Salipiger abyssi: one gene and its partners. The protein of the gene in region 1 interacts with the protein of each later gene in a pairwise test. Links are inferred from orthologs where the notes say so. Each region holds a gene or a part of one and is shown on either strand. Other genes may lie near its edges. The genes, in order: ndk, Ga0080574_RS23530 and Ga0080574_RS21550.

What was found.
Region 2: the proteins of ndk (region 1) and Ga0080574_RS23530 interact in binary tests that used the Escherichia coli proteins (3 or more experiments, as listed by UniProt). The link is inferred for Salipiger abyssi from one-to-one orthologs.
Region 3: the proteins of ndk (region 1) and Ga0080574_RS21550 interact in binary tests that used the Escherichia coli proteins (3 or more experiments, as listed by UniProt). The link is inferred for Salipiger abyssi from one-to-one orthologs.

The regions. Positions count from the first base shown.
Region 1 is NZ_CP015093.1:3,518,138-3,520,997, reverse strand. The notes cover bases 126-2,834. They hold ndk (nucleoside-diphosphate kinase), read right to left. Parts: upstream 1,837-2,834; coding sequence 1,414-1,836; downstream 126-1,413. Other genes in these bases: Ga0080574_RS20675 (ABC-F family ATP-binding cassette domain-containing protein), read left to right, coding at 2,057-2,834; Ga0080574_RS20685 (TfoX/Sxy family protein), read left to right, coding at 970-1,317; Ga0080574_RS20690 (hypothetical protein), read left to right, coding at 442-837; Ga0080574_RS20695 (hypothetical protein), read left to right, coding at 128-442; Ga0080574_RS20700 (RNA polymerase sigma factor), read left to right, coding at 126-131. In the rest of the region: more of Ga0080574_RS20700, read left to right, coding at 1-125; more of Ga0080574_RS20675, read left to right, coding at 2,835-2,860. UniProt on the Escherichia coli protein: Major role in the synthesis of nucleoside triphosphates other than ATP. The ATP gamma phosphate is transferred to the NDP beta phosphate via a ping-pong mechanism, using a phosphorylated active-site intermediate.
Region 2 is NZ_CP015093.1:4,107,548-4,110,698, forward strand. What follows is about bases 120-3,119. They hold Ga0080574_RS23530 (5-formyltetrahydrofolate cyclo-ligase), read right to left. Parts: upstream 1,914-3,119; coding sequence 1,326-1,913; downstream 120-1,325. Other genes in these bases: Ga0080574_RS23520 (hypothetical protein), read left to right, coding at 120-692; dps (DNA starvation/stationary phase protection protein Dps), read right to left, coding at 762-1,247; mgtE (magnesium transporter), read right to left, coding at 1,910-3,119. In the rest of the region: more of Ga0080574_RS23520, read left to right, coding at 30-119; more of mgtE, read right to left, coding at 3,120-3,151. UniProt on the Escherichia coli protein: Involved in the removal of 5-formyltetrahydrofolate.
Region 3 is NZ_CP015093.1:3,692,545-3,695,694, forward strand. The notes cover bases 62-3,060. They hold Ga0080574_RS21550 (uracil-DNA glycosylase), read right to left. Parts: upstream 1,884-3,060; coding sequence 1,239-1,883; downstream 62-1,238. Other genes in these bases: moaC (cyclic pyranopterin monophosphate synthase MoaC), read right to left, coding at 62-442; trpC (indole-3-glycerol phosphate synthase TrpC), read right to left, coding at 439-1,242; trpD (anthranilate phosphoribosyltransferase), read right to left, coding at 1,880-2,902; Ga0080574_RS21560 (anthranilate synthase component II), read right to left, coding at 2,899-3,060. Outside these bases: more of moaC, read right to left, coding at 1-61; more of Ga0080574_RS21560, read right to left, coding at 3,061-3,150. UniProt on the Escherichia coli protein: Excises uracil residues from the DNA which can arise as a result of misincorporation of dUMP residues by DNA polymerase or due to deamination of cytosine.

The DNA of each region.
Region 1 (2,860 bases):
ACATGAGCACCGCCGAGATCGCCGCCACGATGGGGGTGAGCCCCGGCGCGGTGGAACAACTGCTGGTGCGGGCGCGCAACACGCTGCGCCGCCAGCTCGACCCGGACGAAATGGAGGAGAGGAGGCCATGATGGAAGACGACGACAAGGACCGCGCCTTCGATGCCGCGCTGGCGGCGGCGCTGAAAGACGAGATGCCGGTGGAAACCCCGATGCTGGCGCGCGCGGTGCTGAGCCGGCTCGCCGAGGAGGAAACCGGCCCTCACCGGGCGGAGGGACTGGCCGAGGTACTGAGCCATCCCGGCCCGGTCGCGGCGGGCTATGGGCTGATGCTGCTGGGCGCCGCGGTGCTGGGCTATGCCGCCCTGCCGGCGCTTGGCGGCGACGATCTGGTCTTTGCCAGCGCCATCGCGCAGCTTCTCGGCTTTCCGGGGGGGCTGTGATGGGACGGATCCGACGCAATTCCGGCCGTATCGCGCTGATCGCGGTGCTTGCCGTCTCGCTGCTGGGCAACGCCCTGACCGCCGGCGCGCTGCTGCGCTTCAAGGCGATGCGCAGCGAGCTGCTCGGCCCGGTCGCCGAGGCGGCGGTGTTCCCGAGAGAGGTCCGCCGCGATCTGCGCGCCGCGCTGGCGGAGAACGCCGACACGCTGCGCCCGGCGCTGCACGATCTTGCCCGGGCGCGCGCCGCAATCGTGACGGCGGGCATGACGGAGCCCTTCGACCGCGCCGAGGTCGAGGCGGCGATGGATATCTTCCGTGATGAGGCGGAGGCCACCATCGCGCAGGTGCAGGCTGTGGTTCTGGAAGTGCTGGCGGCCCGCGCCGGGTCCGAGTGAACCTGGCGGGCTTGTTCCCCGCCCGCGCGGGTGGCAAAATCTTTGGCGAAGCCTTGGGAGAGCCCTCATGCCGCACATTGCCTTTCTGATCCGGTTGCCGGGCCTGCGTCGCGGCGGCGAGGTCTGAGCGCGATGGGCACGCCTGTCTCCTCGATCCGCAATCTCGGCCCGGCGGTCGAGGCGGCGCTGGCCCGCGCCGGCGTGCCCGACGCGGAGACGCTGCGCGAGATCGGTGCGCATGAGGCCTATGCGCGGATGCTGCGGGCGGGCACGAAGGCGCATTTCATCGGCTATTACGTGATGCATATGGCGCTTCAGGGCCGGCCCTGGAACGATTGCCGGGGCAAGGAGAAAGAGGCGCTGCGGCTGCGGTTCGACGCGCTCTGCGCGGAGGTCGCCGGGGTGGCGGCGCTGAGCGGCATCGAGGCGGTGCTGGACGAGATCGGCGTCGTGCCGCGCGAGCGCCTGCAAGGCGGGTGACGCTCGGTGCCCCTTGCGGGGCGTCTCGCTGCGGCAAACGAAAACGGGCGCCCTCTCCGGCGCCCGTTTCGTGTTTCTGACCTGGAAAGGCGGCGCTTAGCCCACCAGCTCCAGACCGGAGAAGTAATAGGCGATCTCGACGGCGGCGGTTTCCGGCGCGTCGGAGCCGTGCACCGAGTTCTCGCCGACCGACTCGGCGAATTCGGCGCGGATGGTGCCCTCGGCGGCGTCGGCCGGGTTGGTGGCGCCCATCACTTCGCGGTTCTTCGCGATGGCGCCTTCGCCTTCCAGCACCTGCACCACGACCGGCTCGGAGGCCATGAACTCGCAGAGCTCGTCATAGAACGGGCGCTCCGCATGCACCTTGTAGAACTCGCCGGCCTGCGCCTTGGTCAGCTGGATGCGCTTCTGCGCGACGATGCGCAGGCCCGCTTCCTCGAACTTGGCGTTGATCTTGCCGGTGAGGTTGCGGCGGGTGGCATCGGGCTTGATGATCGAAAGGGTACGTTCGACGGCCATGTCTGGTCTCCATTGAAAAGCCGGGCGTCAGGCCCGGCCGGTATTCGCTGGCGTGGGCGTTAGCATGCAGGCGCAAGATTGGGAAGACCTCGCTTGCCGACCCGCGCGGCGCTGCGCGCCCGCGGCGAGGGGCCAGCCCCTCGCGCACCCCGGGATATTTCCTGCCAATGGAAGACCATGGGGGATTTCCGCCGGCGCGGCGCTCTGCTAGAGCGCCCCCATGCTACGGATCGACGATATTTCCTTTTCCATCGAGGGCCGGCCTCTGTTCGAGGGCGCCTCCGCCGTGATTCCCGCCGGCCACAAGGTCGGGCTCGTGGGGCCGAACGGCGCCGGCAAGACCACGCTCTTCCGGCTGATCCGGGGCGAGCTGACGCTGGACGGGGGCGAGATCTCCCTGCCCGAGCGCGCCCGCATCGGCGGCGTGGCGCAGGAGGCGCCGGCAAACGACATGTCGCTGATCGAGACGGTGCTGGCCGCCGATGCCGAGCGCGCCGCGCTGATGGCCGAGGCCGAAACCGCCACCGACCCGCATCGCATCGCCGATGTGCAGACCCGGCTCGCCGATATCGACGCCTGGTCAGCGGAGGGGCGCGCCGCGTCGATCCTCAAGGGTCTGGGCTTCAGCGAGGCGGATCAGCAGCGCCCGAGCTCGGATTTCTCCGGCGGCTGGCGGATGCGGCTGGCACTGGCCGGCGTGCTCTTTGCCCAGCCCGACCTCCTGCTGCTCGACGAGCCGACCAACTATCTCGACCTCGAAGGCGCGCTCTGGCTGGAAAGCTATCTGACGCGCTACCCGCATACGGTGATCGTGATCAGCCACGACCGCGGGCTGCTGAACCGCGCGGTGGGCGCGATCCTGCATCTGGAGGCGCGCAAGCTGACGCTCTATCAGGGCGGCTACGACACCTTCGCGCGCACCCGGGCCGAGCGTCGCGCGGTGCAGGCCGCCGCCGCCCGCAAGCAGGACGAGCGCCGGGCGCATCTGCAAAGCTTTGTCGACCGGTTCCGCGCCAAGGCCTCT
Region 2 (3,151 bases), 590 kb from region 1 along the record:
GGGTGCGAGAGCAGCCGGACGGGACAGAGATGCGCAGAGGTCTGAAGATGATTGCGGCGGCGGGGGCGATCCTCGTGGCGCTGCCGCTGCTGAAGGATGCGCAGGGCGGACCGTCGCTCTGGCATCGCGCCGAAGCCCGGCAGCGCAATGCCGGCATCGAGGAGGCGCTGGCGCCGCGCGCGCCCTATCAGGCGGGGCTGATGCCGGTGCGCCGCAGCACTGTCAACGATCACGAGATGCGTGCCTTTGCGCGGTTCCGCGTCGAGGCGCTGGTGCTGTCGCGGCACGATTACCGCTTTGACCGCACGGCGGGGTTCAGTTCCACCGATCTCGCGCTCGGCTGGGGGCCGATGTCGACCCCGGCGCGGGTGGAGGAGGTGGAGATCAGCCAGGCGCGGCGGTTCTATTACTGGCGCCCGAAGCCCGGCGCGCAGCTTTCGGCGCGGCAGATCAGGACCTCCAGCGCCAATATGCATCTGGTGTTGCAGAGCGCGGCGCAGCGCGAGGCTCTGAAGCAGATAGGCAAGGGCGATCTGGTGGTGATCGAGGGCTATCTCGTCGATGTGGAAGCCCCGAGCGGCATGCGCTGGCGCAGCTCGCGCACACGCAACGACGCGGGCGCCGGGGCCTGCGAGATCATCCTGGTGGAGACGATCCGGCGGGTGGCGCCTGAGGTAGAGAAGGCGGTCTGAGCCGCGCAAGGCATGAAAAAGGCGGCGCCCGCTACAGGCGCCGCCCTCTGGTCGTATCCCCGGTGCCGCTCAGGCGGCCTTGGCGCTGTTCGAACCGATGAACCAGGCGTCCTTCTCGGCGGTGCGGCTGACCTCGGTGAAGAGGTCGGCGCTGTCTTCGTCACCCGCCTCGCCGGCGGCATTGACCGCCTCGCGCAGCTTGGTCGTATAGGCGTTGAAGCGGCTCACCAGCGCCTGCACATGGTCTTCGAGCGCCACGATCTCGGTCGGATAGGGCTCGAGCGTGGTTTTCTCGGCCACGGTCTGCGAGCTGCCGCGGGCGAAACCGCCCATCATCGACACGCGCTCGGCCATCATGTCCGAGCCCTCGCGCAGGTGGTCGGCGACGTCGTCGAGCATCTCGTGCACGCCGATGAAGCCGGTGCCGCGCAGGTTCCAGTGGGCCTGTTTGACGGCGTTTCCGAGGTCGATCGTGTCGGCGAGCCGGTCGTTCAGCAGGCCGATCATCTCGTTGCGGGCGTTCTCGTTCAGAAAGGGAACAAAATTCTGTGGCATGTGTAACTCCAATCGTCACGTGTGTCTGTCTGCATCGCGCATCCCGGCGCGTGACCGGGTTCCGCCAGACAAACGCGATCAGAGCCGAGGCGGTTCCGAGATGCGCGGGGAAATCACCTCGCGCTCGGTGACGATGAGGTCGAGCGGCTGGTCGTAGGGATCGAAGGGCAGCGCCTCGGCCTCCTGCGCCGCATAGGCAAAGCCGATGGCCAGCGCCGCGCCCTGCCCGCGCAGCAGCGCCAGCGTGCGGTCGTAGAAGCCGCCGCCATAGCCCAGACGCCCGCCGGCGCGGGTGAAGGCGACCAGCGGCACGATCAGGATCTCGGGCGTGACATAGACCGGCGCGGCGGGAATGCGCGCGCCGAAGGGGCCGTCGACCAGCGGCATATCGGGCTCCCAGAGGGCAAAGCGCAGCGGCTCGCCCGGTCCGGTGATGACCGGCACCGAGACCGGGCCATAGGCGCAGGCCTCGGCCATGGCGGGCAGCGGGTCGATCTCGGTGCGGATCGGCATATAGCCCGCCAGCGACACGCCGCGATGGCCCGCCAGCAGCTCCGAGAGCCGCCCCGCGCCGGTGCCGGGATCGGCGGCATGGGCCTCTTTGCGCCGGGCGAAACCCGCCTTGCGGGCCGCCTGTTTGGCCCCGGCCAGCGGATCGGCGCTCACAGCAGCACCAGCACGGCGAGGCCGAGGAAGGCGAAGAAGCCCACCACATCGGTCACCGTGGTCACGAAGGCGCCGGAAGCCAGCGCCGGGTCGACCTTGAGCCGCTCCAGCACCACCGGGATGACGATGCCGGCGAGCCCCGCCACCACGAGGTTGATCACCATCGCCGCCGCGATCACGCCGCCGAGCTGCGCCGAGCCGAACCAGAACAGCCCCACCAGACCCATCACCAGCGCAAAGACCAGCCCGTTGACCAGCCCCACCATGACCTCGCGGCGGATCACCCGCCAGACGTTGGAGCCGGTGAGGTCCTTTGTGGCCAGCGCCCGCACCGCCACGGTCAGCGCCTGGGTGCCGGCATTGCCACCCATCGAGGCGACGATGGGCATCAGCACCGCCAGCGCCACGACCTGCGCGATCGCGGTCTCGAACTGGGCGATGACCAGCGAGGCCAGCACCGCCGTCAGCAGGTTCACCGCCAGCCAGGGAAAGCGCTGTTTGGTGGTCTCCAGCACCGTATCCGAAAGCCGGCTTTCCTCGCCGACGCCGGCGAGGCGCAGGATGTCTTCCTCGTGCTCCTCGTCGAGCACCGCCATGGCGTCGTCGATGGTGATCACGCCCACCAGCCGCTCGTTCTCGTCCACCACCGGCGCCGAGATCAGGTGATACTGGTTGAAGGCATAGGCCACCTCGCCCTCGTCGCGGGTCACCGGGATGACGTGGAAGGTTTCCGAGATCAGCGAGCGCAGCAGCACCTCGCGGCGCGAGGCCATCAGCCGGCCGAGCGTGACATTGCCCACCGGGCGCAGCTTGGGATCGACCAGCACGATGTGATAGAACTGCTCGGGCAGATCCTCGGTGTTGCGCAGATAGTCGATGGCCTCGCCCACGTTCCAGTGTTCGGGCGCCATCACCACCTCGCGCTGCATCAGGCGGCCGGCGGAGAATTCCGGATAGGTCAGCGATTTCTCGACGGCGACCCGGTCGCTGTTGTCCAGAACCTCAAGAATCGCTTCCTGCTGGGCCTCGTCGAGATCTTCGAGCAGGTCGACCACATCGTCGGATTCCAGCTCGCGCACCGCCTCGGCCAGAACCTCCGGGTGCAGCGCGTTGATCACCTCCTCGCGGATCGATTCGTCGAGCTCGGACAGGATATCGCCGTCGAATTCCTTGCCGTAGAGCTTGATCAGACGCATCCGGTCGAAGGCGTTGATCTGCTCCAGAAGGTCGGCGATGTC
Region 3 (3,150 bases), 170 kb from region 1 along the record:
CTTTCAGGATCACGCGGATGCCGCCGATCTCCATCGCCTTATCCACCGCCTTGGCCATGTCATAGACCGTCAGCGCCGCGGTCGAGACCGCCGTCAGCGCCTCCATCTCGACACCGGTCTGGCCGGTGGTCTTGACCGTCGCCTCGATGCGCAGCCCGGGCAGCGCGGCGTCGGGGGTCAGCTCGACCGAAACCTTGGTGACCGGCAGCGGGTGGCAGAGCGGGATCAGCTCGGGCGTCTTCTTGGCGCCCATGATGCCGGCGAGCCGTGCGACGCTGACGACATCACCCTTCTTTGCGCGGCCTTCGGTAATGATTTCAAAGGTCTCCGGCGCCATCTTTACCCATCCCTCGGCGGTGGCGATGCGCGCGGTCACGGCTTTGTCGGAGACATCGACCATATGCGCGTCGCCCTTGGCGTCGAAATGGCTGAGCCCGCTCATGCCGCCACCGGATCCCTGAGCAGCGCGCGGGTGGCGGTCTCCACATCGGCCTGCCGCATCAGGCTCTCGCCGATGAGGAAGGTGCGGGCGCCGCAAGCGGCCATATCGGCAAGATCTGCGGGCGTGTTGAGCCCGCTTTCGGAGATCAGCAGACGCGCGCCCGGCACGGCTTTGGACAGCTCGCGCGTCGTCTCAAGAGTGGTCTTGAAGGTTTTGAGATTGCGGTTGTTTATCCCGATGAGAGGAGACTTCAGATCGAGCGCACGGTCCAGCTCGGCGGCGTCATGCACCTCGATCAGCGCGTCCATGCCCCAGCCGAACGCGGCGTCTTCGAGTTCCGCCGCCTGCGCGTCGGAGACGCTGGCCATGATGATCAGGATACAGTCTGCCCCGAGCGCGCGGGCCTCGGCCACCTGATAGGTGTCGTACATGAAATCCTTGCGCAGCGCCGGCAGCGCCGTGGCCGCGCGGGCCTCGGTCAGGAAGGATTTGGCGCCTTGAAAGGAGGGGGTATCGGTCAGGACCGAGAGGCAGGTGGCACCGCCCAGCTCATAGGCGCGGGCCAGCGTCGCGGGATGAAAATCTTCTCGAATCAATCCCTTGGAGGGCGAGGCTTTCTTGACCTCGGCGATCAGCCCGTAGCCGCTGGCCGATGCCTCGCGTAACGCCTTGGCGAAGGGGCGCACCGGCGTGGCGGCGCGCGCCTCGGCCTCGACCTCCGCCAGCGGTTTTGCGGCTTTGTCGGCGGCGATCTCTTCCAGCTTGTAGGCCTTGATCTTGTCGAGGATCGTCTGGGTCATGGCGTCGTCCAGTTTATCGGCGTGTCGCCCCTTGCAATAAGCCACTCGTTGACGCGGGAAAAGGGGCGCGATCCGAAAAAGCCGCGCCGTGCGGAAAGCGGCGAGGGATGAGCCGAGCGCAGGATCAGGTGATCGGGCCCGTGGATATGTTTGGCAAAGCCCTGCGCATGGTTGCCCCAGAGGATGAAGGCGCGGGGATGTTCGGAAAGGCTTTCAATCACTTGCGCGGTGAGTTTCGACCAGCCGAGCCTGGCATGCGCACCGGCGCTGCCGGCGGGCACGGTGAGCGCGGTGTTGAGCAGCAGCACGCCCTGCGCCGCCCAGAAGCGTAGATCGCCATTCGGCGGGCAGGCGCCGAACTCCTCCTGCAACTCCTTGTAGATATTGCTCAGCGAGCGCGGCAGCGGGCGCACATCGGGCGCGACGGAAAAGGCCAGCCCATGGGCGTGGCCGGGGGTCGGGTAGGGATCCTGACCGAGGATCACCACGCGCACCGCCTCAGGCGCGCAGGCGTCGAGCGCGGCAAAGATCTGCGGCGCGGGCGGCAGGATCTGGCGCCCGTCCTCAGCCAGCGCGGCCTCGATACGCGGCAGATCCTGCGTAAAGAAGGGCAGATGCGCCCAGGCCGGCGGCGGGGTCATGCCGCCTGTTGCGTGGCCTCGGCGAGCGCCGTGACCTTGGCCTTTGCGGCGCCGCTGTCGATGCTCTGGGTGGCCATGGCGACGCCTTCGCGCAGATCGGCGGCCTTGCCCGCCACCACCAGCGCGGCGGCGGCGTTGAGCAGCACCGCGTCGCGATAGGCGGTCTTGGCGCCATCGAGCAGGGCGCGAAAGGCCTCGGCGTTCTCGGCCGGCGTGCCGCCGACGATCTCCTCGAACGGGTGTTCGGGCAGGCCGGCATCCTCGGGATGCAGCTCGACCTCGCGCACGGAGCCGTCCTCTTCCAGCGACGAGACCCAGCTCATGCCGGAAATCGCCAGCTCGTCGGTGCCGTCGGAGCCATGCACCAGCCAGGCGCGTTCGGAGCCGAGCCGGCCCAGCGTTTCGGCCATGGGCCGCAGCAGGTCGCGGGAAAACGCGCCCGTAAGCTGGCGTTTAACACCCGCCGGGTTGGTCAGCGGCCCGAGAATGTTGAAGATCGTGCGCGTGCCGAGCTCCATGCGCACCGGCGCCACATGTTTCATCGCCGGGTGATGCATCGGCGCCATCATGAAGCAGATGCCGACCTTGTCGAGAATCGGCGCGATGGCGCTGGCGGGCAGCATCACCTCGATGCCCATCTGCCCGAGCGCATCCGCGGCGCCGGATTTCGACGACAGGTTGCGGTTGCCGTGCTTGGCGACGGTGACGCCGGCGCCGGCCACCACAAAGGCCGTGGCGGTGGAGATGTTCAGCGTGCCCTTGCCGTCGCCACCGGTGCCGACGATGTCCATGGCGTCGGCGGGGGCGGCGACCGGGTTGCACTTGGCGCGCATCACGCCGGCGGCGGCGGCGTATTCGTCCACCGTTTCGCCGCGCGTGCGCAGGGCCATCAGCAGCCCGCCCATCTGCGCCGGGGTCGCTTCGCCGTCGAACAGCACTTCAAAGGCGGCCTCGGCCTCCTCGCCGGTCAGCGGACGGGTGGCGGCGGTGCCGATCAACGGCTTCAGGCGGTCGCTCATGCGGGGACTTTCATCGTATTCAGGAAGTTCTGGATCAGCGCGTGCCCATGCTCCGAGGCGATGCTCTCGGGGTGGAACTGCACGCCGTGGATCGGCAGCTCGCGGTGGCGCAGCCCCATGATGGTGCCGTCCTCGAGCCAGGCATTGACCTCCAGCGTCTCGGGCAGGCTGTCGCGGTCGACCACCAGCGAGTGATAGCGCGTCGCGTCGAAGGGCGAGGGCAGGCCGGAGAACACGCCGGTGGCGTC